4 regions of the Agarivorans albus genome follow, and region 2 is predicted to be linked to each of the others. Evidence: predicted binding sites of a transcription regulator. Region 2 holds the regulator's gene; each other region holds the start of a gene.
The links. Region 2 encodes sigma-54, which starts transcription at its own class of promoters, with help from an activator protein. Its sites were predicted from a motif close to GTTGGCACGNNNNTNGNNT; they were not measured.
Positions count from the first base shown of each region.

Region 1: a site for sigma-54 is predicted at 3,253-3,271, ahead of K5620_RS18485 (THxN family PEP-CTERM protein). Genes of this name have one in related genera too.
Region 3: a site for sigma-54 is predicted at 3,243-3,261, ahead of K5620_RS05990 (CmpA/NrtA family ABC transporter substrate-binding protein). Genes of this name have one in related genera too.
Region 4: a site for sigma-54 is predicted at 2,051-2,069, ahead of glnA (glutamate--ammonia ligase). Genes of this name have one in related genera too.

Region 1 covers NZ_AP023032.1:4,081,967-4,087,429, reverse strand. Annotated here, with positions in the region: gene K5620_RS18505 (MFS transporter) at 1-668, shown strand, start outside; gene K5620_RS18500 (single-stranded DNA-binding protein) at 721-1,338, shown strand; gene K5620_RS18495 (S1 family peptidase) at 1,422-2,174, opposite strand; gene K5620_RS18490 (ThiF family adenylyltransferase) at 2,299-3,165, shown strand; gene K5620_RS18485 (THxN family PEP-CTERM protein) at 3,321-4,223, shown strand; gene K5620_RS18480 (THxN family PEP-CTERM protein) at 4,668-5,463, shown strand, end outside.
Region 2 covers NZ_AP023032.1:647,242-652,704, forward strand. Annotated here, with positions in the region: gene mgtE (magnesium transporter) at 1-220, opposite strand, end outside; gene K5620_RS03100 (HPr family phosphocarrier protein) at 290-559, opposite strand; gene rapZ (RNase adapter RapZ) at 546-1,403, opposite strand; gene ptsN (PTS IIA-like nitrogen regulatory protein PtsN) at 1,430-1,873, opposite strand; gene hpf (ribosome hibernation promoting factor) at 1,882-2,169, opposite strand; gene K5620_RS03120 (RNA polymerase factor sigma-54) at 2,194-3,696, opposite strand; gene lptB (LPS export ABC transporter ATP-binding protein) at 3,749-4,474, opposite strand; gene lptA (lipopolysaccharide transport periplasmic protein LptA) at 4,474-4,953, opposite strand; gene lptC (LPS export ABC transporter periplasmic protein LptC) at 4,979-5,463, opposite strand, start outside.
Region 3 covers NZ_AP023032.1:1,297,352-1,302,814, forward strand. Annotated here, with positions in the region: gene dnaJ (molecular chaperone DnaJ) at 1-354, shown strand, start outside; gene cobU (bifunctional adenosylcobinamide kinase/adenosylcobinamide-phosphate guanylyltransferase) at 485-1,027, shown strand; gene K5620_RS05975 (M48 family metallopeptidase) at 1,064-1,930, shown strand; gene K5620_RS05980 (GNAT family N-acetyltransferase) at 1,911-2,399, shown strand; gene bamJ (BamJ family beta-barrel-assembly machinery protein) at 2,453-3,073, shown strand; gene K5620_RS05990 (CmpA/NrtA family ABC transporter substrate-binding protein) at 3,317-4,702, shown strand; gene K5620_RS05995 (ABC transporter permease) at 4,772-5,463, shown strand, end outside.
Region 4 covers NZ_AP023032.1:217,236-222,698, reverse strand. Annotated here, with positions in the region: gene typA (translational GTPase TypA) at 1-1,812, opposite strand, end outside; gene glnA (glutamate--ammonia ligase) at 2,154-3,560, shown strand; gene K5620_RS01050 (DUF4124 domain-containing protein) at 3,665-4,207, shown strand; gene glnL (nitrogen regulation protein NR(II)) at 4,257-5,339, shown strand; gene glnG (nitrogen regulation protein NR(I)) at 5,352-5,463, shown strand, end outside.

The DNA of each region.
Region 1 (5,463 bases), 1.4 Mb from region 2:
TTGTTGTAATGCCGTTTCGTTTGCTTGACGCAGGCCTAAATGCCGAAAATCATTGGCAAGTGTATTTGCCAGCTGTTCTTATTTCTTTTGTATTGATGGTGCCCTTGTTGATCATTGCAGCGAAGCGTAATCAGCAGCGTGCTTTCTTCATATTTGCTATTAGTTTGTTGTTATTTGCCAACGCTTTGTTATTGATTAACGGTTCCTCGGTTTGGGTGTTGGGAGTAATTTTGGCAGTGTTTTTTGTTGGCTTTAATTATTTGGAAGCCAGTTTACCAGCGCTAATTTCTAATTTGTGCCCTCCGGGCAACAAAGGCGCTGCACTTGGTGTATTTTCTACTAGTCAGTTTTTGGGGGCATTTATAGGTGGCTCTAGTGCTGGCGTTTTGTACACGGCTGGCGGGGCAAATTTAGTAAGTTGGTTTGCTATTGCTCTATTGATTATTTGGATCGTTGTGAGTTTAGGATTGCGTGCGCAAAGTGGCATAAAAAGTTATTCATTAACGATATCATCTCCCGATCAACCTGCTAGCATTTTAGAAAAACTGCAGGTTTTACCTGGGGTTGTAGAAGCAGTTGTTATTGCAAGTGACAATACTGTTTACCTTAAAGTTAAAACAAAAGAATTTGAATTGGCTAGAGCATTGGATTTGGTGCGTGCAGCCTAGTATGATAGCGGGTCTTCCTCGCCACAACAGATAGAACATAGGAGCGATATACATGGCCACTCGGGGCATTAATAAAGTAATTTTGGTTGGTAACTTAGGACAAGATCCTGAAGTTCGTTTTATGCCAAACGGAGGGGCCGTCGCCAATATTACTATTGCAACTTCAGAAAGCTGGAGAGACAAGCAAAGTGGTGAACAAAAAGAGCGTACTGAATGGCACCGTGTAGTGTTGTTTGGCAAGTTAGCCGAAGTTGCAGGCGAGTACCTTAAAAAAGGTTCGCAAGTATACATTGAAGGTCAATTACAAACACGTAAGTGGCAAGACCAAAGTGGCCAAGATCGCTACTCTACCGAAGTGGTTGTGCAGGGCTTTAATGGCGTGATGCAAATGCTAGGTGGACGTCAAGGTGGTGGGCAAGGGCAAAACATGGGTGGTGGTGCCCCGCAGCAACAAGGTAACTGGGGCGGCCAACAGCAACAAGCTGCGCCTCAAGCAGCCCCTGCTCAGCAAGGTGGTTTCCAGCAACAAGCTCCGCAGCAGCAAGCGCCTCAGCAAGGTGGTTATCAGCAACAGCCTAAACCAGCTCCGGCACCTCAACAAGCTCCACAGCAGGCAACTCAGCAGTTTAATGAGCCTCCTATGGACTTTGATGATGATATCCCGTTCTAAAAACAGGATTTCTTAGAAGTGTACGAATACTAATTAAGCCCTTACTTATAAGGGCTTTTTTGTATCCGTAAGTTTTCAAAACACTACTTCAGGCTGCTGAGAAGTTGCTTTAGATGAATTACCGGAATGGCATAACTGATCGCGCTTGGGTCAGCCAACACGGCTTCTTTGGTCGTTTTGACAAAAACTTTATTGATGATAGCGATAACTTCGCCTGTTTCTGGGTGATAGAGGGGGCTGCCACTATTACCAGGATAGGCAGTGGCATCAAGTTGATAAATATTATAGGGTGATTTGAGACGTTTTAATTGAGCAAGGTTTAGTTCGCTGGCATTTCTCGCCGGTATAACCACGGGTGTAATACTTGAGATAATCCCGCGGTGCGTAACTGGATATAGGCCTAATACAGCACCTATTGGGAAGCCCGTGAAGGCATATAGTTCTCCTTCGTGAACTTTCTGGTTTGAAAGCATTAGCGGTTTTAGGGCTTTGCCTTCAATTTTTAGTATGGCTAAATCGTGTTGTTCAATGCTAGCAACTACGCTGGCAATACGTAGTTCTGGCGAGCGACCTTGGCCAACAAATACAACTAACTTTTCGTTTTGTTGTTGGTTTAGGCTTTTTGGGATCACATGTGCATTGGTGGCGATAAGGTGAGAGCCAACAACAAATCCGGTACCGCGCAAGCTGGCTCTAGGAGAATTTAGTTTATTGTAGGTGCCAATTCCTACAACAGACGGTTTGATTTTTTCTATAGTGTCTGCAAGTGCGCTGGAAGCTTCTACACTAAACAGAGATGAAAAAGAGGCTAGGATTACGATGAAGGCGAGTTTCATACTATATTCTTCCTTGAATGACCTTTTAATCTTAATTTTTACTATGCATTAGAGCAAGTTGCTATGTTGTTCGTGGTTATATGCAGGCGAATGGATGTCGTCAATCTTATAAGGCTAACTAGTTATGAGTTTTAATTACGAAGATGCGTTTTCTCGGAATATCGGTTGGGTAACGGAAGCAGAGCAACAGGTGTTACGTGGAAAGCGTGTTGCAATGGCGGGGGCCGGGGGCGTTGGCAGTGAGCACATTGTTACCTTGGCGCGCTTGGGGGTTGGCAAGTTTCACATTTCTGATTTTGATGAATATGAAGTTCACAACTTTAATCGTCAAGCTGGCGCGTTTATGTCTACCGTTGGCCAAGACAAAGTAAAAGTAATGGAAAACATCTGCTTAGATATAAACCCTGAAGCGGAGGTGAAGTCCTTCCCTGAAGGTATTTTTGAGCACAATGTTGATGAGTTCCTTGAAGGTGTGGACGTATATGTAGATAGCCTAGACTTTTTTGCCTTGGCTGCGCGAAAGTTGGTCTTTCAAAAGTGTTTAGAGAAAAAGATCCCCTTAGTTACTGCTGCCCCGTTAGGTATGGGCTGTGCATTTTTGTGTTTTATGCCTGGCAGTATGAATTACGAAGAGTATTTTCGATTTGAAGATGCCACTAGTGAAAACGAGCAATATATTAAGTTCTTAATTGGTTTATCCCCCGCAATGTTGCAGCGCCCTTATCTAGTTGACCCTAGTCGAGCAGATTTTCACGCTAAAAAAGGACCATCGATGCCTATGGCGGTGAAGATGTGTGGTGGTATAGCGGGTACGTATGTTTTAAAAATCCTACTTAATCGTGGAGATCTAATTACCGCACCTTACGGTTTACATTTTGATGCTTATCGAAATCGATTTAAGAAAACGTGGCGACCAATGGGTAATCGTAATCCCTTGCAGCGAATGGTATTTAAGATAGCCAAAAAGATAGTTTTAAAAGAAGAAAGCTGAGCGTTTTTTATGTCAGTAAGTTTTACACATCATAATTGATTTATTTGTTTTTAGAGTATAACTATTTGTTAATATTGATTAATTATATTTGGCCCGAGTTTTGCTTTATGCACGGTCTTTATATCTAAACGCTATTACCAAATTGGATGGGTGAAATGAACAAATTGAAACTTACTTGCTTGGCTGCAGGCCTAGGATTTGCAAGTATTTCTGCTAACGCTGAACTAATCACTGAATGGAATTACTCGAATGATGCGGGTTTTAAAGAGTGGAGTTCAAACGCTGGCCAACTAGGTATTGATACCGGCGGCGCAACAGCCGATGAGTTTGATCCTCTTTTTGGTGGTGAGTTACCTAAAAGCCTTGCATGGGGTACACCATACGGCGCTGTAAATCCTCAACTTATCAAAAGTTCACTTGAGATTGACGACGCTCAGTCTGGTCAAGTAAGTACAAGTGTAGTTGACGGTGTTGGTGCATTGGATTTCGTAACAGGTACAGGCCTTACCCATGAAAACTGGGGTGTAACTGGCAATACTTTGTCTTCAGCAGTTTTGTTTGATGGCTTGTTTCTGCAACCTCTAGCTCCTTTTGTTGGCCCTGCACTTCCTGCGCCGGTTCTTGAGTTTGATGTATTGTTTGAAGAAACGTACAACACTCCTACTAATGACACCTGTAAATACGGTGATACTAAAGTAGGTGAAGCTGGCATTAATGAAGCTGGTTGTGCTGACTTATTCACATTGGTACTAGATGACGGAGTTACGTTTACTGAAGTTGGTGACGATATCTACCTTCAAAACAGCTTCATTCTACCAATTCCTGGTTTTGACGATTACGTGTATACCTTAACTACTCGTCTTCAAGGCTTAACTGTATTAGATAATCTAGATTGTGGTCCTGACTCTACATGTATTGGTTTCTTAACTGAAGAAAACCAGAAGAACGAATTAAAGGCAGCTTTCGCTATTTCTGCTGCTCAAGTAACTGAGCCAGGTACTTTAGCTATCTTTGGCTTAGGTTTGCTAGGTTTGGCTTCTGTTCGTCGCCGCGCTTAATTAGCTGCTCTTATATAATTACTGCTGCGCTTTCGCAGCAGTAATTTTTTATTTCCTTCAAGAAACTCTCACTTCCAAAGCTCAAATTCTCAATCGTAACTGTCTTGTTCGAAGGTTCTGCTTTCTCATCTACCTTTATAGTGCTTAGCAACTTAACAGCAGAATGTTGTTTGTTGGTCCAAGGTAAATCGTTAATTGGATTTAGTAAGGGTAATCTTCATACATTAAGCTTTAGAACAAGGATCTTAAGGATCTTAAGGATCTTAAGGATCTTTTACGGTGGTAAACATAATGGGTTTTTGTGTCAGTAATTTTTACATCCTATTTACTTCAATGATTTGGTTATTTCTTAAGCTACTGCTTTTAAAGGTTTTTTAAAGTTGGCACCTAGATTGCTTTGTATGACTTGTATTTCGAATCGTACTGACCAAATGGATGGGTGACATGAACAAATTAAAACTTACATGCTTGGCGGCTAGCTTAGGTTTTGCAAGCATCTCTGCTAACGCTGCTCTTATCACTGACTGGGATTACCTAAACGAAGCTGGTTTCGATCAGTGGACTTCTGATGCTGGTTCAATTGACCCAACGGGTATTGATGCAACTGGCGAAACTTTAGATGATTTTGACCCACTTTTTGGTGGCGAGCTTCCTAAGTCTCTTGCTTGGGGTGACCCGTACGCTGCTGAAAACCCAGATCTTAAGAAAAGTGCTTTGAATATTGAAGATTCTAAATCAGGTACTGTGACTACCAGTGTTGTAGATGGTGTTGGTGCTCTAGCATTTTCAGAAGGTACTGGCCTTGTACACGAAAACTGGGGTGTAACTGGTGATACTCTAGTAGCAGCTACATTGTTTGATGGTTTGTTCCTTGCACCTACAGCACCTGTTGCTTTCCCATTAGCTCCAGCACCTGTACTTCAGTTCGGTGTGATTTTTGAAGAAACCTACAACACACCAACTAACAATGTTTGTAAGTACGAGCCAACTCAGTTGGTAGGACAAGCCGGTATTAACCAAGAAGGCTGTTCTGACTTATTCACTATCGTGTTGGGTCCAGATGTTACATACACAGAAGTGGGTGATGACATTTACTTAACAAATAGCTTCGTACTACCAATTCCAGGTTACGATGACTATGTATACACCCTAACTACTCGCCTACAAGGTTTAGAAGTATTAGGTGATATTGATTGTGGACCAAACGCAACTTGTATTGGCTTCCTTACAGAAGAAGATA
Region 2 (5,463 bases):
TTAGCTCTTCGAGAATTTCACCATGTTGCTCGGGGTCGGTAAGTTGCCATAATACTTTACGCCCTGCTGGTGGGCTAGATTCTAGTAATAGTGCTACGTCACAGGGAGGCATTTGATGAAGCATGCGCCTAACATGCACGAACATACCACTGTCGAGGGCTTGATTTAGCTCCTGTAAGCGTTTGTGCTGATTAGGGTTTAACTCCATCTCTTCTGGCATAAGCGATCCCTATTGTTATTTTGTTATGTGCTGCTTGCTAATTGTAGCTTGGCTTTATTGCGTATAGATTTATTCTTCGTTGAAGTTAGCTTCTACTAGGGCTTGAACCGCATCTAGAGCGGCTTCTGCGTCTGCACCTTCAGATACTATGGTTAGCGTACTTCCTTGCGCGCTGGCTAGCACCAGTAAACCCATAACGCTGGCAGCAGAAGCCGTTTTCTCACCATCTATAATACTCAGCTCAGCGTCAAATTGCTGTGCCAGCTCAACCAACTTGGTGGCAGGACGTGCGTGCAGACCTAATTTGTTTTTTACTACTACTTGTCTAGTGAGCTTCAAGGCGATGTTCCAAAGTTCGGTGGCGTCGTTGCACTTTTCGATGAGCGCTAAAGAGGCTAGCAAGTCGCTCGGCCACATACACCGAGCGGTGTTGTCCGCCAGTACAGCCAATAGCAATGGTTAAATAGGCACGATTGTTAGCCTCTAAATGCGGTAACCAAGATTGCAATAACTGGCTAATCTGCTCGATATATTGGGTAACTAAAGGCTGCGCAGCCAAGTATTCTTGCACGGCTTTATCTAAGCCGGTTAGAGGACGTAGCTCCTCTTGCCAATGTGGGTTAGGTAAAAAACGCGCATCAAACATGTAGTCGGCATCGTTAGGCACACCATTTTTAAATCCAAAGGATTCGAACACCAAAATTAGCTGTTGTTGTTGGTCACCAGTAACGCGCGAGCGAATTAAGCCGCTTAGCTCGTGTACCGATAAACGGGAAGTGTCGATACGCAAATCGGCATTTCTAGAAATGGGGGCTAATAGCTCGGTTTCTGATTCAATCGCTTCTGCTAAAGATAAATTGCTTTGGCTAAGCGGGTGTACCCTGCGTGTTTCGCTGTAACGGCGGATCAGCGCTTCATCCTTCGCATCTAAAAAAATGCTTAACAGATTAATGTCTGGTCCAGCGTCTCGTATTAGCTGTCCTACCGGTGATAGCTCATCGGGAAGATTTCGAATATCAATGCTAATTGCTACTTTAGAATAGGTTTTTTTTAAGTTGTCGATAAGTGATTGCCAAAGCACAACCGGCAAATTGTCGACGCAATAGTAGCCGAGATCTTCCAATACTCTTAAGGCGACGGTTTTACCTGAACCCGAGCGCCCACTAACGATGATCAGTTCCATGATAATCCCTAAGGCTGATTAGAGTATTAGGCTACCATGATGTCGTACAATTCGTCATCACTTTGTGCACAACGAAGTTGTTTACATATTTGCTTATCGTTAAGTTTTTCAGCTACTTGAGCTAGAGTATTAAGATGTTGCTTACATTGATCTTCGGGTACTAGTAATGCAAATACCAAGTCTACCGGCTTGTTATCTATAGCATCGAAGGAAATAGGGGGATCGCAACGCAAGAAAACCGCTGTGGCTTGATGCTGGTTGTCGATACGGCCATGAGGAATAGCAATACCTTGGCCAATACCTGTGCTGCCCATTTTTTCTCGATTTAACAAGCTTTCAAAAATGCATTGGGTAGTGGTATCAAGCTGCTTGGCAGCCAGTTCGCTTACTATTTCTAGGGCGCGTTTTTTTGAAGAGCATTGAACTGCACTTTGGGTGCAGTCCAAGCTAAGTACTTTATTTAGTTGCATGGGGGTGGCTAACGTTTGTTAAGTTTTTCTTTATGTTTGATGACTTGGCGATCAAGTTTATCAATCAGGCTGTCGATGGCGGCATACATGTCAGAATGCTCAGAGGTTGCAAATACTTCGCCGCCGTTTAAATGTAATGTGGCTTCAGCAATTTGGTTCAGTTTTTCTACGTTGAGGATGACGTGAACGTTATTGATCTGATCGAATCGTCGGGTGAGTTTGGCAAACTTGGTGTGGACATATTCTTTCAAAGATTCAGTTATTTCTACGTGGTGTCCAGTAAGGTTAATTTGCATAGATATCTTCCCCTTTTAGTGGCCTTAGATAAGGCTCTTACGTTGGTTAGAAGGTGGAATTGCTAAAGACTCACGATATTTAGCAATCGTACGTCTTGCCACCTTGATCCCCTGATCTGCCAAAATATCAGCAATTTTGCTGTCGCTGAGTGGTTTACTGGTATTTTCGGCAGCTACCAGTTTCTTGATTAATGCACGAATAGCGGTTGATGAGCACTCACCTCCACCATCGGTAGCCACATGGCTAGAAAAGAAATACTTAAGCTCGAAGATGCCGCGAGGTGTATGCATGAATTTTTGGGTGGTTACCCGGGAAATGGTGGATTCGTGCATTTCTACAGCTTCTGCCACATCGTTCAGTACCATTGGCTTCATGGCTTCTTCGCCATATTCAAAAAACGCCTGTTGATGATGAACAATGCAGTTGGATACTTTTAATAGGGTTTCATTTCGGCTCTCGATACTTTTAATAAACCACTTGGCTTCTTGTAAGTGGCTACGAATAAACTGGGTATCGTTAGCGTTGGTAGAGGTTTTACTTAAAGATGCATAGTGGGAGTTAACACGCAACTTAGGCATTGCATCTGGGTTGAGCTCTACAACCCAGCGGCCTTGGCGTTTTACAACCGATACATCCGGGATAACATACTGGGCTTGGTTAGGCTCTACCGCGTTACCTGGTCGAGGTTCAAGCGTATGAATCAAACGCATGACTTCGCGTAACTGGTCTTCTTTAAGTTTGGTTTTGCGGGCTAATAGACGAAAATCGCGATTAGCTAATACATCAATGTGATTTGAAACTACATCTTTGGCTTCATTTAGCCAAGGGGTGTCTTCGGCAAAACGGCTTAATTGGATTAGTAAACACTCTTGCAGCGAGCGCGCTGCTATACCAACTGGATCGAAATGTTGGATGCGTTTAAGTACTGCTTCTACTTCATCTAGCTCTACATCTAAGTCATTGTTATCGCTTGAACGTAAGCCTTCTAGTAGCTGCTCACAGTCTTGGGTGAGGTAGCCCGATTCATCTACTGCATCAATAATGGCTAAAGCAATAGCTTGGTCTACTTCACTAAATGGAGTGAGTTGCATTTGCCACAATAAGTGGTCTTGTAAAGAGTCGACAGTTTCGCCCTGAAACAACATATCGTTGTCATCGCTCACGGCGCTGCCAGATGAGCTGGCTGGGGCAGAACTGGCGCTGTAGATATCGTCCCAAGTAGAGTCAACAGGGAGGTCGTCAGAAACAGTTTCTTGATTAATGGCATCGCCTGCTTCAATTTGACTGTTGTCTATGTCCGCAGTGGATTCGGCCTCGGTAGACTTCTCATTGGCAGATTTAGCGTCGGTTGCGTCACTATCACTGGCGTGAGACTCATCCGCCTCAAGCAGAGGGTTACTTTCCAGAGCCTCTTGAATCTCTTGCTGTAAATCCAGTGTTGAAAGCTGGAGTAAGCGAATGGCCTGTTGTAACTGGGGGGTCATGGTTAACTGCTGACCAAGACGCAACTGCAAAGATGCTTTCATTAACTACCGCTGTTCCTTCTTCTTATTGTCTTTTTTTAAACTTGCACTTTAACTATAGCTTGAATTGTTCTCCGAGATAAACTCGTTTCACATGTTCGTTTTCGAGAATTTCTTCTGGCTTTCCTGAGGCTATCAATTCGCCTTGGCTAACGATATAGGCATGCTCACAAACATCGAGAGTTTCTCGAACATTGTGGTCGGTAATTAGTACACCTAGACCGCGATCACGTAGGTGTTCAATGATCTTTTTAATATCGATAACAGAAATAGGATCTACCCCTGCGAAGGGTTCGTCAAGCAAAATAAACTTAGGTGCGGCGGCTAGCGCTCGGGCAATCTCAACCCTTCGACGCTCACCACCCGATAAGCTCATGCCTAGATTTTTGCGAATATGGCCAATGTGAAACTCTTCAAGAAGGTCGTCTAATGCACCAATTTGTTGCTCTTTATCGAGGTCTTTTCGGGTCTCTAATACGGCGAGTATGTTCTTCTCCACAGATAAGCGGCGAAAGATGGACGCTTCTTGCGGAAGGTAGCCAATGCCTTTGCGTGCGCGGGTATGCATCGCTGTACTAGAAATATCGTCATCATCGATGAGGATTCGGCCTTGGTCACGAGGCACCAAGCCCACCACCATGTAAAAAGTGGTTGTTTTGCCAGCGCCGTTTGGACCTAACAAGCCAACAATTTTACCGGTTTCTACATTTAGACTAACGTTTTTAACTACCTTACGGCCCTTGTAGGCTTTAGCTAGGTTTTCAGCAATTAGCGTACTCATTATTGCTGGTCTTCCTTGGGCGTTAGTTCGTCAAGCTGCTGAGGCAGGAAAATAGTAGTTACACGGCTATTTTCGTCGCCTTGTGCCACCATTTCTTGTTTGTTGATGCTGTATTTGATCATTTTACCTTTTACCAAGCTCTCTTCTTGTTTGAGTTGAGCATTGGTGGTGAGTGTTAGCGTTTGGGTTTTTAGGTCGTAACGCACTTCGTTCGCTTCAGCTTCAATTGGCTTGCCACTATCAAGTAATTGATAAAACGTTGCGGGTTCGCCTTTAGCGATCATTACTTCGCTGCCTTTTTCTTCGCTACCAATAACACTGAGTTCTTCGGCGTGCATTTTAATCGAGCCTTGAGTCACCACAACATTATTGTAAAAGGTGACTCGGTTTTCTTTGATATTGACCTGCTGGCGGTCAGCATCAACAATAATTTGTTTGTTGAAGTCGTCTTCTAGTGCTTGTGAACCCCAAGAAAGCATAAACAAGCTAGCCGCAAGTGCTAACTTACTCTTGTGGGTTGTGGTAAACCGCTTCGATATCATCTAATAAAGTCACTATTTCGTTGGCTAAATCACCGTCCATGCCAACGCCATACAGTTCGTATGAAGGGCCATAAACGGTAACAGGTTGATCGCTGCTCATGGTTTCTGTTTGCAGGTCGATCTCCAATTTTTCGGTTATTAAGTCGCGAACATACTCGCCACGGCTTAAATTTTTAATTACTACATTGTCATTTAAAATGACGTTTTGCTGCTGCTGTACTGTAGCGTGATCGGCCACAATTTGCCATACAGGTTGGCTTGGATCTGGGTACACTAAGATCTTTGGTTGAGCAAAAGTTGTGTGCTTAAGTTGTTCAAAAAACTCCATTTCCTCAGCATAGATCCGATAGCGCGGGCTACCATCTTCGCCAAAACTCACGCTGTAGAGCTTTTCGGCAACAAAGTTTGGTTTGCTGGCTTCGCGTTTAGCACTTAGCTGCTGAGTTT
Region 3 (5,463 bases), 650 kb from region 2:
GAAAACAACCTTTACTGCGAAGTGCCAATTAGCTTTACCTTAGCTGCTTTAGGTGGCGAGATTGAAGTACCAACCTTAGATGGTCGAGTTAATCTAAAAGTACCTAACGAAACGCAAACTGGTCGTATGTTCAGAATGCGTGGAAAAGGGGTTAAATCGGTACGTGGTGGCCCAATTGGCGATTTAATCTGCAAAGTAATTGTAGAAACGCCGGTTAAGCTAAACGAAACGCAAAAACAGCTACTTAAAGATTTTGAAGAAAGTTGTGGTGGTTCTGCGAGCAGCAAGCACAAGCCTAAGGCTGAAGGCTTTTTCGACGGTGTTAAAAAGTTCTTTGATGACTTAACCAGTTAATTAAAAAACTTAAAGAAAAGCGGCTATTAGCCGCTTTTTTTATGCTTATCGCTCACTCATATTGTCTCATTACCAACGTTCCAAGCAGCCCTTTGACTATGTTATTCTTTGTTAAAAATCATTAGGTAGCATGATGATAAGTCTTGTTTTAGGTGGCATTAGAAGCGGTAAAAGCGCTTGGGCTGAACAGCAGTTTAAAAGCAACAGTGAGCTTAAGCCCGTATATATTGCTACTGCGAAGGCGAGTGATGAAGAAATGAGCCAACGGATTGCTCATCATCGGTCATTGCGTAAAGCTTCTTTTGAGACCCATGAATTGGATTATTCTAAAGAAGTGTTAAGCCTAGTAGTGCTCAGATACGCCGCTAAAAAGCAGCCAATATTGGTAGAATGCATGTCTACTTGGTTAGGGTGGTGGCTATGCACCAATAAATCTGTAGACCAGCAGTTACTCGATATTCAACAGCAGTCTGCCGCACTACTGGCAAGCTTGGATGAACTGGATAGTGATGTAGTTATCGTGAGTAACGAAGTGGGTTTGGGTTTGGTATCAGACAATGCCATGGGGCGTAGGTTTGCAGATGAACTTGGGCGACTAAACCAAGCCTTAGCAGCAAAAGCCGATAAAGTTGTATTTGTTAGTGCTGGCTTACCGCTAGTATTAAAGGAGTGATTGCCGATATAGGCAGTAATGAAATGGAATGCATGAATGAATAAGATCTTAAAAAACGCCATTATTGTTAGCTCAATTGCAGCTTTGCTTAGCTGCTCTGCTTCTCCTACTGGGCGCAAACGGGTGTTACTTTATGATGACTCAAAAATGAGTGCCTTAGGCGCTCAGTCTTTTGAGGAGATCAAAAAACAAGAAAAGATTTATACCGACAAAGCCACTAATGATTATGTTGCTTGTGTTTCAAACGCGGTTACTGCAGAAATCCCTGGTCACTACGGTGATGAAGACTGGGAAGTAGTAGTATTTGATTCTGACCAAGTAAACGCGTTTGCCTTGCCCGGTGCACATGTGGGCGTATATACCGGTCTAATCAAGGTGGCCGAAACCCCAGACCAGTTGGCAACGGTTATAGGCCATGAGATAGCACACGTATTAGCGGAGCATAGCAACGAGCGCTTATCACAAAATCAAATTGCTGGAATAGGCACCGCAGTAGCGGCAGTGGCGATTGGCGTAAGTGACGATGTAAAACATAAGGGAGCCGCTATGGCTGCACTTGGTTTAGGAGTGCAATACGGCGTGCTATTACCTTATGGTCGTACCCAAGAAAGCGAAGCAGATTTAATGGGCTTAGACTTAATGGCCAGTGCCGGCTTTAATCCTCGTGCAAGTGTTGCTCTTTGGCAAAATATGGCTAAAGCGGGTGGTGGTTCAGTACCTGAGTTTTTGTCAACTCACCCTTCAAATCAAACGCGTATCTCTGATTTAGAAGAGCGGATGCCACGTGCCATTCAACTAGAAAAGCAAGCCATTGCCCAGGGTAAATCACCGCAGTGTATTCGACCCGCAAGTTTTGATGCTAAAGAGACCTCTAAACAGTCCGATGTCGATAAAACTAGCTAGCCTAAGTGATGCCGAAGACATCTGCCGGGTTCAGCGACGAAGCTGGCAGCATGTCTACTCTCAGCAACTCATTTCCGATATGTTCCAAGCCCTACCATTTGAACTGCATCAGCAACTGTGGTTGCAACGTCTTAGCAGTGAAGAAAACCAAATTTGGGTATTAAACACGACTGGCATACAGGGTTTTTTAATGCTTGAAGAGCAAACGCCAGAGGTTGAATTGGCAGCACTGTATTTACAACCAGATGTCATTGGCCAAGGCTGGGGCAGAGCTCTATTGGAACAAGCTTGTCAGAGCACTGCGCAGAAGGATGTGTACTGCTGGGTGATGCAAGATAACCCGCGTGCAGAGGGCTTTTATCGCCATATGGGCTTTAAATTTACTGGTGAGCAACGCCAAGTAGAATTTGCCAGCAGTTACTTTGTTCAAAAAAAGGCGCATTTAGCCGCAGACCAACGGTTTTTCTAGTCACTTTGTGGTAATCTTTTGGCTCTTTTTAACGATCAGAATTAAGAGTTCAAATGAGCGATAAATATCAAGGCGCAGCAGCGCAAGCAAGTTACGGCTACGGCCTTCAAATTGGTGAGCAAATTGAGCGTGCAGCATTCGACGGCTTAGAAGTGAATGCAATGCTTGACGGTATTCGTGACGTAATGCAAGGCGCGCAACCACAGCTTGATGAAGCAGTTATTAGTGCGGCTTTCCAAGAAATTACTAAAGAAATTGAAGCAAAAAAAGCTGAGCAACATAAAGAAGCTATGGCTGAAGGCGAAAACTTCTTAGCTGATAACGGCAAACGCCCAGAAATCAATAAAACTGAATCTGGTCTTCAATACGAAGTATTAGTTGAAGGTGAAGGCGAATCACCAAGTGCTAGCAGCAAAGTACAAGTTCACTATGAAGGTACTTTAATTTCTGGTGAAGTATTCGACAGCTCTGTACAGCGCGGTCAACCTGCAGAATTCCCAGTAAATGGTGTAATTAAAGGTTGGACTGAAGCGCTACAACGCATGAAAGTGGGCGACAAATGGAAGCTATACATTCCTCAAGAGCTTGCTTATGGCTCTCAAGGTGCGGGTGCAGCAATTCCACCTTTTGCTGCCCTAGTATTTGAAGTTGAGTTACTAGCTATTCTTGGTTAATAGAAAACTCAATTAAAAGAAGCCGGCTTTAAGCCGGTTTTTTTATGCGCCAATATTGTGCGTGCCTGTTCTAAGTTAGTGAATTTTATGAAAAAACACGAATACTCCTTTAGGGGTAATAGTGTTTGTAAGTTAATGATTTTTGGTGTTAAAAAAATGTGATCTAGATCTTGGCACATCCTTAGCTACTCCCTAAGTGTTATCACAAATTAGTTACTTCCAAATGGGTATTAGGAGCAGGGAATGCAGAAATCAGCACCATTAAGCTTACAAAAAATCATTAAGACGACCATCGCCGCTGCAGTGGTATCAGCCAGTTTTATTGGCTTTAGTCACGCAGAAGTGGGAGAGCCAGAGAAGGAAGATCTTAAGTTTGGTTTTATTAAACTTACCGACATGGCTCCACTTGCAGTGGCGTATGAAAAAGGCTACTTCGAAGACGAAGGATTGTATGTTCAGTTAGAAGCACAAGCTAACTGGAAAGTATTATTGGACCGCGTTATTACTGGTGAGCTAGATGGCGCTCACATGTTGGCTGGCCAACCTCTAGGGGCAACCATTGGCTTTGGTACTAAGGCCGACATTATCACGGCGTTTAGCATGGACTTAAACGGTAACGCTATTACCGTATCAAACGATATTTGGGCACAGATGAAACCGCACGTGCCACATAAAGATGGCAAACCTGTTCACCCAATTAAAGCCGATGCGCTTAAGCCGGTAGTTGATAGTTACATCGACCAAGGTAAGCCATTTAACATGGGCATGGTGTTCCCGGTGTCTACGCATAACTACGAGTTACGTTACTGGTTAGCTGCTGGCGGTATTCACCCTGGTTACTACGCGCCGCACAAAGGCGATACCTCAGGCAAAATTGATGCTGATGCGCTGTTGTCTGTAACGCCACCTCCGCAAATGCCATCAACCATGGAAGCAGGCACTATCTACGGTTACTGTGTGGGTGAACCTTGGAACCAACAAGCCGTATTTAAGGGCATTGGTGTTCCAGTTGTTACCGACTATGAGATTTGGAAAAACAACCCAGAGAAAGTATTTGGTGTAAGTAAAGGTTGGGCTGATGAATACCCAAATACTCACATTCGCGTAGTGAAAGCGATGATTCGTGCAGCCAAGTGGTTGGATGAAGAGAACAACAAAAACCGTCCAGAAGCCGTTAAGATTCTTTCTAAAAGCCAATATGTTGGTGCCGATTACGACGTAATTGCCAACAGTATGACGGGTACCTTTGAATACGAAAAAGGCGATAAGCGCGAAGTGCCAGACTTTAACGTATTCTTCCGTTACAACGCGACTTACCCTTACTACAGCGATGCAATTTGGTACCTAACGCAGATGCGTCGTTGGGGACAGATTTCTGACAACAAACCAGACTCTTGGTACATGGATATCGCTAAGAAAGTATATCGCCCAGACATTTACGCAATTGCCGCTAAAGAGTTAATTGCTGATGGTGTGATTGATGCTAGCGAGTTTCCTGATTTTGCTACCGAGAGTGGCTTTAAACCGCCACAAAAACACTTCATTGATAACATTGTTTACGATGGTTCAAAACCCAATGCGTATCTTGATAAGTTTTCGATTGGCCTGAAAAAAGACGACAAGATCTAAGCCGAATCGTTATTGAGAGCGGCCGGGCTTAAGGGCCCGGCATCGAGATTTGCAAAAGGAGTTGTAGAGATGAAAGACAAGTTAATTCACTCTTTAGAAACTGTAGGATTAAGCCCTATGGTACCAGTGGTTCGCTTGGCCAGCGGTGAAAACCCAAAGCAGCAATGCACCGAAATATTTGAACGAATAGGGCTGCCGATTTTGGCCATTGCTTTGTTCTTATTGTTGTGGAGTGTATCGGCGGCAAAAGTACAAACTAGCCTAGGTACCTTGCCTGGCCCAGCTCAAGTTTGGGAGCAATATCAAGGCTTAGTGGTTGAGCATAAAGAGGAGCGCGCGAAAGAAGAGGCCTTCTATGAACGCCAAGAGGCTCGCAATGCAAAGAAACTGGCTAAAAATCCTGATGCAAAAGTAAAAATACGACCTTACACCGGTAAAGAAACCTTCTTTGACCAGATACTAACCAGTTTATATACGGTGTTTACCGGCTTTATACTTGCCAGTTTAATTGCTATCCCAATTGGGGTTGCCTGTGGCTTGAATAAAAAACTCTATGGCGCGGTTAGCCCGATTATCCAGATTCTCAAACCGGTTTCGCCGTTAGCATGGTTACCAATAGTTACCATGGTGGTGAGTGCGGTTTATGTAAGCAGTGACCCAATGTTTTCTAAGTCATTCGTGACTTCGGCCATTACAGTAACCTTATGTTCGCTATGGCCAACACTAATTAACACCGCGACTGGCGTTGCATCTATTGATAA
Region 4 (5,463 bases), 430 kb from region 2:
AGGCGGGCGAGATGCACGTTTACGCTCATTCTCAGTTAAGTGGCGTTTACGAATACGGATGTTCTCTGGTGTTACTTCTACCAACTCATCGTCATCAATAAACTCAAGCGCTTGCTCAAGGGTCATTACGATTGGCGGCGTAAGTACTTGCGCTTCATCGGTACCAGATGCACGAACGTTAGTTAGCTGCTTACCTTTCAAACAGTTTACTGTTAAGTCGTTGTCACGAGCGTGAATACCCACAACCTGACCTTCATAAACTTCATCAGCATGCTGAGTAAACAAACGGCCACGCTCTTGAAGGTTAAACAAGGCGTACGTTAAGGCTTTACCGGTTGCATTAGAAATAAGCACACCATTTTGACGCTGACCAATTACTCCACCTTTGTGTGGACCGTAATGATCGAACGTATGGTAAAGCAGACCAGAACCTGAGGTTAAGGTCATAAACTCGGTTTGGAAACCAATCAAACCACGTGATGGGATCATAAAGTCCATACGAATACGGCCTTTGCCATCTGGCGCCATGTCAGTTAGCTCGCCTTTACGCAAACCAAGCTGCTCCATAATGCTACCTTGATGCTCTTCTTCAACATCAATAGTCACTACTTCATAAGGTTCTTCTAACTGCCCATCTACAGTGCGCAGAATTACTTCTGGGCGTGATACCGCTAGCTCGAAGCCTTCGCGACGCATGTTTTCAATCAAAATACCTAGGTGTAGCTCACCACGACCAGAAACACGGAACTTATCTGGATCATCAGTCTCTTCAACACGTAGCGCAACGTTATGCACTAACTCTTGTTGTAAACGCTCAAGAATGTTTCGAGAGGTAACGTACTTACCTTCTTTACCAGCAAACGGAGAAGTGTTTACTTGGAAAGTCATGGTTACGGTAGGCTCATCCACTGACAAGGCAGGCAATGCTTCTACATTGGTTTGATCACAAATGGTGTCAGAGATTTTTAACTCGCCTAAACCAGTAATAGCGATGATGTCACCGGCGTTAGCTTCGGTTACTTCATGGCGATCTAGGCCTAAGTAACCTAATACTTGACCCACTTTCCCGTTACGGGTTTTACCATCGGCACCCACAACAGTGATTTGTTGGTTTGGTTTAACACTGCCGCGTGATACACGTCCAACACCAATAACACCAACATAAGAGTTGTAATCAAGCTGAGAGATTTGCATTTGCAAACCTTCGCCTTCTTTCGCTTCAGGTGGAGCAACGTTATCAACGATAGCTTGGAACAACGGTTCCATGTTATCAGTTTCTACGCCTTCTTCTGAGCTAGCCCAGCCGTTTAACGCTGATGCGTAAACCACTTGGAAATCTAACTGGTCATCGGTAGCACCTAAGTTATCGAACAAATCAAATACTTGGTCCATTACCCAATCAGGACGAGCACCTGGCTTATCGATTTTGTTGATTACCAGAATAGGTTTTAAACCTTGAGCGAAGGCTTTCTGAGTAACAAAACGGGTTTGCGGCATTGGGCCTTCTTGGGCATCTACCAACAACAATACAGAGTCAACCATAGATAAAACACGTTCTACCTCACCACCGAAGTCGGCGTGTCCAGGGGTATCTACGATGTTGATGTGGTAATCGTTCCACTCAATCGCCGTGTTTTTTGCCAAAATGGTAATACCACGTTCTTTTTCAAGATCGTTTGAGTCCATTACCCGCTCTTCAGCATCACCACGCGTTTGTAGGGTTCCAGATTGCTGCAGTAATTTGTCTACCAGGGTAGTTTTCCCGTGGTCTACGTGAGCAATAATGGCGATGTTTCTTAACTTATCTAGCACGGCTTTCAGCCCTTTTTATTGTGAGGTAAAAGTAAAAAGTGCGCCATTGTACATATAAACGGCAAATTCTCATAGTTTTAAGTTGATCACGGTTTTTCCGCTACCCAATTAGGGTATGATAGCTAAGGCCAAAAACTCACTGCACCAAAATGGACAAGAATAGCACCAACAAAGTGCAAAGCTCTGCACTAAATTGATGCCTAATCAATTTTTAGCCATTAAAATCAGCACCTTATGTGTTGGCATAGTTTTAGCTTGATGCAACACAACCACGATTATTCGTATAAATAACTATTAAATCGATTGAACCATCAATTTTGATGACACTGGAGGTTAAAAACATGTCTGCAGAAGTTTTAGCTTTGCTTAAAGAGCAAGAAGTTAAATTTGTTGACCTACGCTTTACTGATACTAAAGGTAAAGAGCAACACGTATCTATTCCATCTCACCAAGTTGACGAAGATTTCTTCTCAGACGGTAAAATGTTTGATGGCTCTTCAATCTCAGGTTGGAAAGGCATTAACGAATCAGACATGGTATTGATGCCTGATCCAGCTACTGCTGTATTAGACCCATTCACTGAAGAAGTTACACTAAACATCCGTTGTGACATTCTAGAGCCTTCTACAATGCAAGGTTACGACCGTGACCCACGTTCTGTAGCTAAGCGTGCTGAAGAGTACATGCGTTCTACTGGTATTGCTGATGCAGCATACTTTGGTCCTGAGCCAGAGTTCTTCTTGTTTGACGATGTTAAATACAAAACTGACATGTCAGGTTCTATGTACAAAATTGATGCTGATGAAGCATCTTGGAACTCAGACAAGCACTTCGAAGACGGCAACACTGGTCACCGTCCTGGCGTTAAAGGCGGTTACTTCCCAGTAGCTCCAGTTGATTCTTCACAAGACCTTCGCTCAGCAATGTGTCTAGTTCTTGAAGAAATGGGTCAAACTGTTGAAGCTCACCACCACGAAGTAGCAACAGCTGGTCAGAACGAAATCGCAACTAAATTCAACTCTATCGTTGAAAAAGCCGATGAAACTCAGGTTCTTAAGTATGTTGTTCATAACGTAGCTCACGCTTACGGTAAAACAGCAACCTTCATGCCTAAGCCAGTTGTTGGTGATAACGGTAGCGGTATGCACGTTCACCAATCAATTTGGAAAGACGGCGAAAACTTATTTGCTGGCGACCTATACGGCGGCCTATCTGAAACTGCATTGTTCTACATTGGCGGTATCATCAAGCACGCTAAAGCCATTAACGCTTTTGCTAACGCTTCAACTAACTCTTACAAGCGTTTGGTACCAGGCTTCGAAGCGCCAGTTATGCTAGCTTACTCAGCGCGTAACCGTTCAGCGTCTATTCGTATCCCAGTAGTACCATCGCCTAAAGCGCGTCGTATTGAAGTACGTTTTGCGGATCCAACAGCCAACCCATACTTAGCATTCTCTGCAATGTTGATGGCTGGCCTTGACGGAATCAAAAACAAAATCCACCCTGGCGACGCTATGGACAAGGATTTATACGACCTACCTGCAGAAGAAGCGGCTGAAATTCCACAAGTGGCAACTTCACTTGAAAATGCACTAGCTAACCTAGATGCTGACCGTGAATTCTTAACTGCTGGCGGCGTATTCAGCAACGATTACATCGATTCTTACATCGCATTGAAATCTGCTGACGTTGAGCGCATCAACATGACAACTCACCCACTTGAGTTCGAATTGTACTACAGCGTATAAACAAAACGTTACACGGCTTAAAAAACCCGCTTTAAAGCGGGTTTTTTTATTGCTTTTCAATACGTTTTTGCCCACCTTTAGCAAGTTGAATGGAGGAATTATTAATGAGCAAATGGTTTGCTATAGCTTTATTAATCAGTGGCGTAGTCTTTGGTGCCCAAGCTGCTGACAAAATTTACCAATGGGTTGATCAGGATGGTGTAACGCATTTCTCAGACCGCCCTCAGGTTGGTGCCACTGAACTCAAGGTAGACGTTGCTCCGCCAGCCACTGAAGGCCCTATTGTGACACCGCGTACCCCACTGAAAAAGAAACAAAAGCCAATTCAGTATCAAGTGAACATCACTAGCCCGAGCCATGAGCAAACCATTCGTGATAACGAAGGCAAGATCTCAATCAGTGCTAGCTCTACCCCGCTTCCCTTAAACAGCATGGGCTACAAATTGGTGCTTGACGGCGTGCCACAGGGGCAAATCACTAAAATGGGTAGCTTCCAGCTCACCAACATTGATCGCGGCGCCCATACAATTCAGGTGCAGCTAGTTGATGATTCAGGCAAGGAAATTGCATCGTCTAAGCCCATAACCGTATTCTTGCACCGCGCTAACGCATTTGGCGCTGGAGCGGCCGCAGCAGGGGGAGGCTAATTAGTCACTCTCTGCTTTTTGAGGTTAAACTCAGTGCAGGAGCACCAAAATGGTGCGCATCATTCAGGAGAGAGTAGTGTTAGATATTTCTGGGCTCGAGCGCTTAGTATTGGAAAATCAAGTAACTGCCATAGTGCTGCTTGATGCAGAGCTAAAGATTCAATACGTTAATGCTTCAGCCGAACAACTACTCGGTCAAAGTGCTAAGCGGCTTATAGATGAGCCGCTGGCCACCCAAGTAAAACATAGCTCACTGGACCTTAGTAAACTAGGCACTGTGTGTAGCTCTGGGCAAAGTTTTACCGATAATGAAGTGACCTTGGTTTTCGATAGTCATCATGCGCTGGTTGAGCTTTCTGCTACGCGCATCAACAACCAAAACCAAAATTTACTGATGCTGGAAATGCGTGCCATTGGCCAGCAAAAGAAGATCTCTCAAGAGCTTTATCAACACGCCCAGCAACAAGCAGCGAAAGAACTGGTTCGCGGCTTAGCTCATGAAATTAAAAACCCGCTTGGCGGCTTGCGTGGCGCAGCGCAGTTGCTGGAAAAAGAGTTAGTTAACCCAGAGCTAAAAGAATTCACCGGCATTATTATTGAGCAAGCTGACCGCTTAAGAAAACTGGTTGATCGCTTGCTTGGTCCACAGCGCCCAGGCTTGCATGAACTGCACAATGTGCATTCTGTACTCGAGAAAGTACGCCAGCTGGTTAAGCTTGATCTACCAGAAGGCATTAGCGTTGAGCGTGACTACGACCCCAGCATTCCAGATTTTGAGATGGACCATGAGCAACTGCTACAGGCTTTCCTCAATATTGTTCAAAATGCCGTTCAAGCCTTGGGAGAAAAAGGCGGGAGTATCAACATTATTACCCGTACCGCTCATCAAGCAACAATTGCCGGCCAACGCTTTAAATTGGCTGCAGAAATCAGAATTATCGACAATGGACCAGGCATTCCAACCGAACTGCTCGATACCCTTTTCTATCCAATGGTAACTGGGCGAGAAGGTGGTACTGGTTTAGGATTGTCTATTGCACAAAATTTAATTAATCAGCATAAAGGGAAGATTGAATGTGCCAGTTGGCCAGGTCATACCGAATTTACCATTCACCTTCCTCTCAGACGTTAAGGAAGTACTAACATGGCAGCAACAATATGGGTCGTTGATGACGACAGCTCCATTCGGTGGGTGTTAGAAAAAGCGTTAAAGACTGCGGGTTACGACTGCTTGAGTTTCGCCGACGGTGAAATGA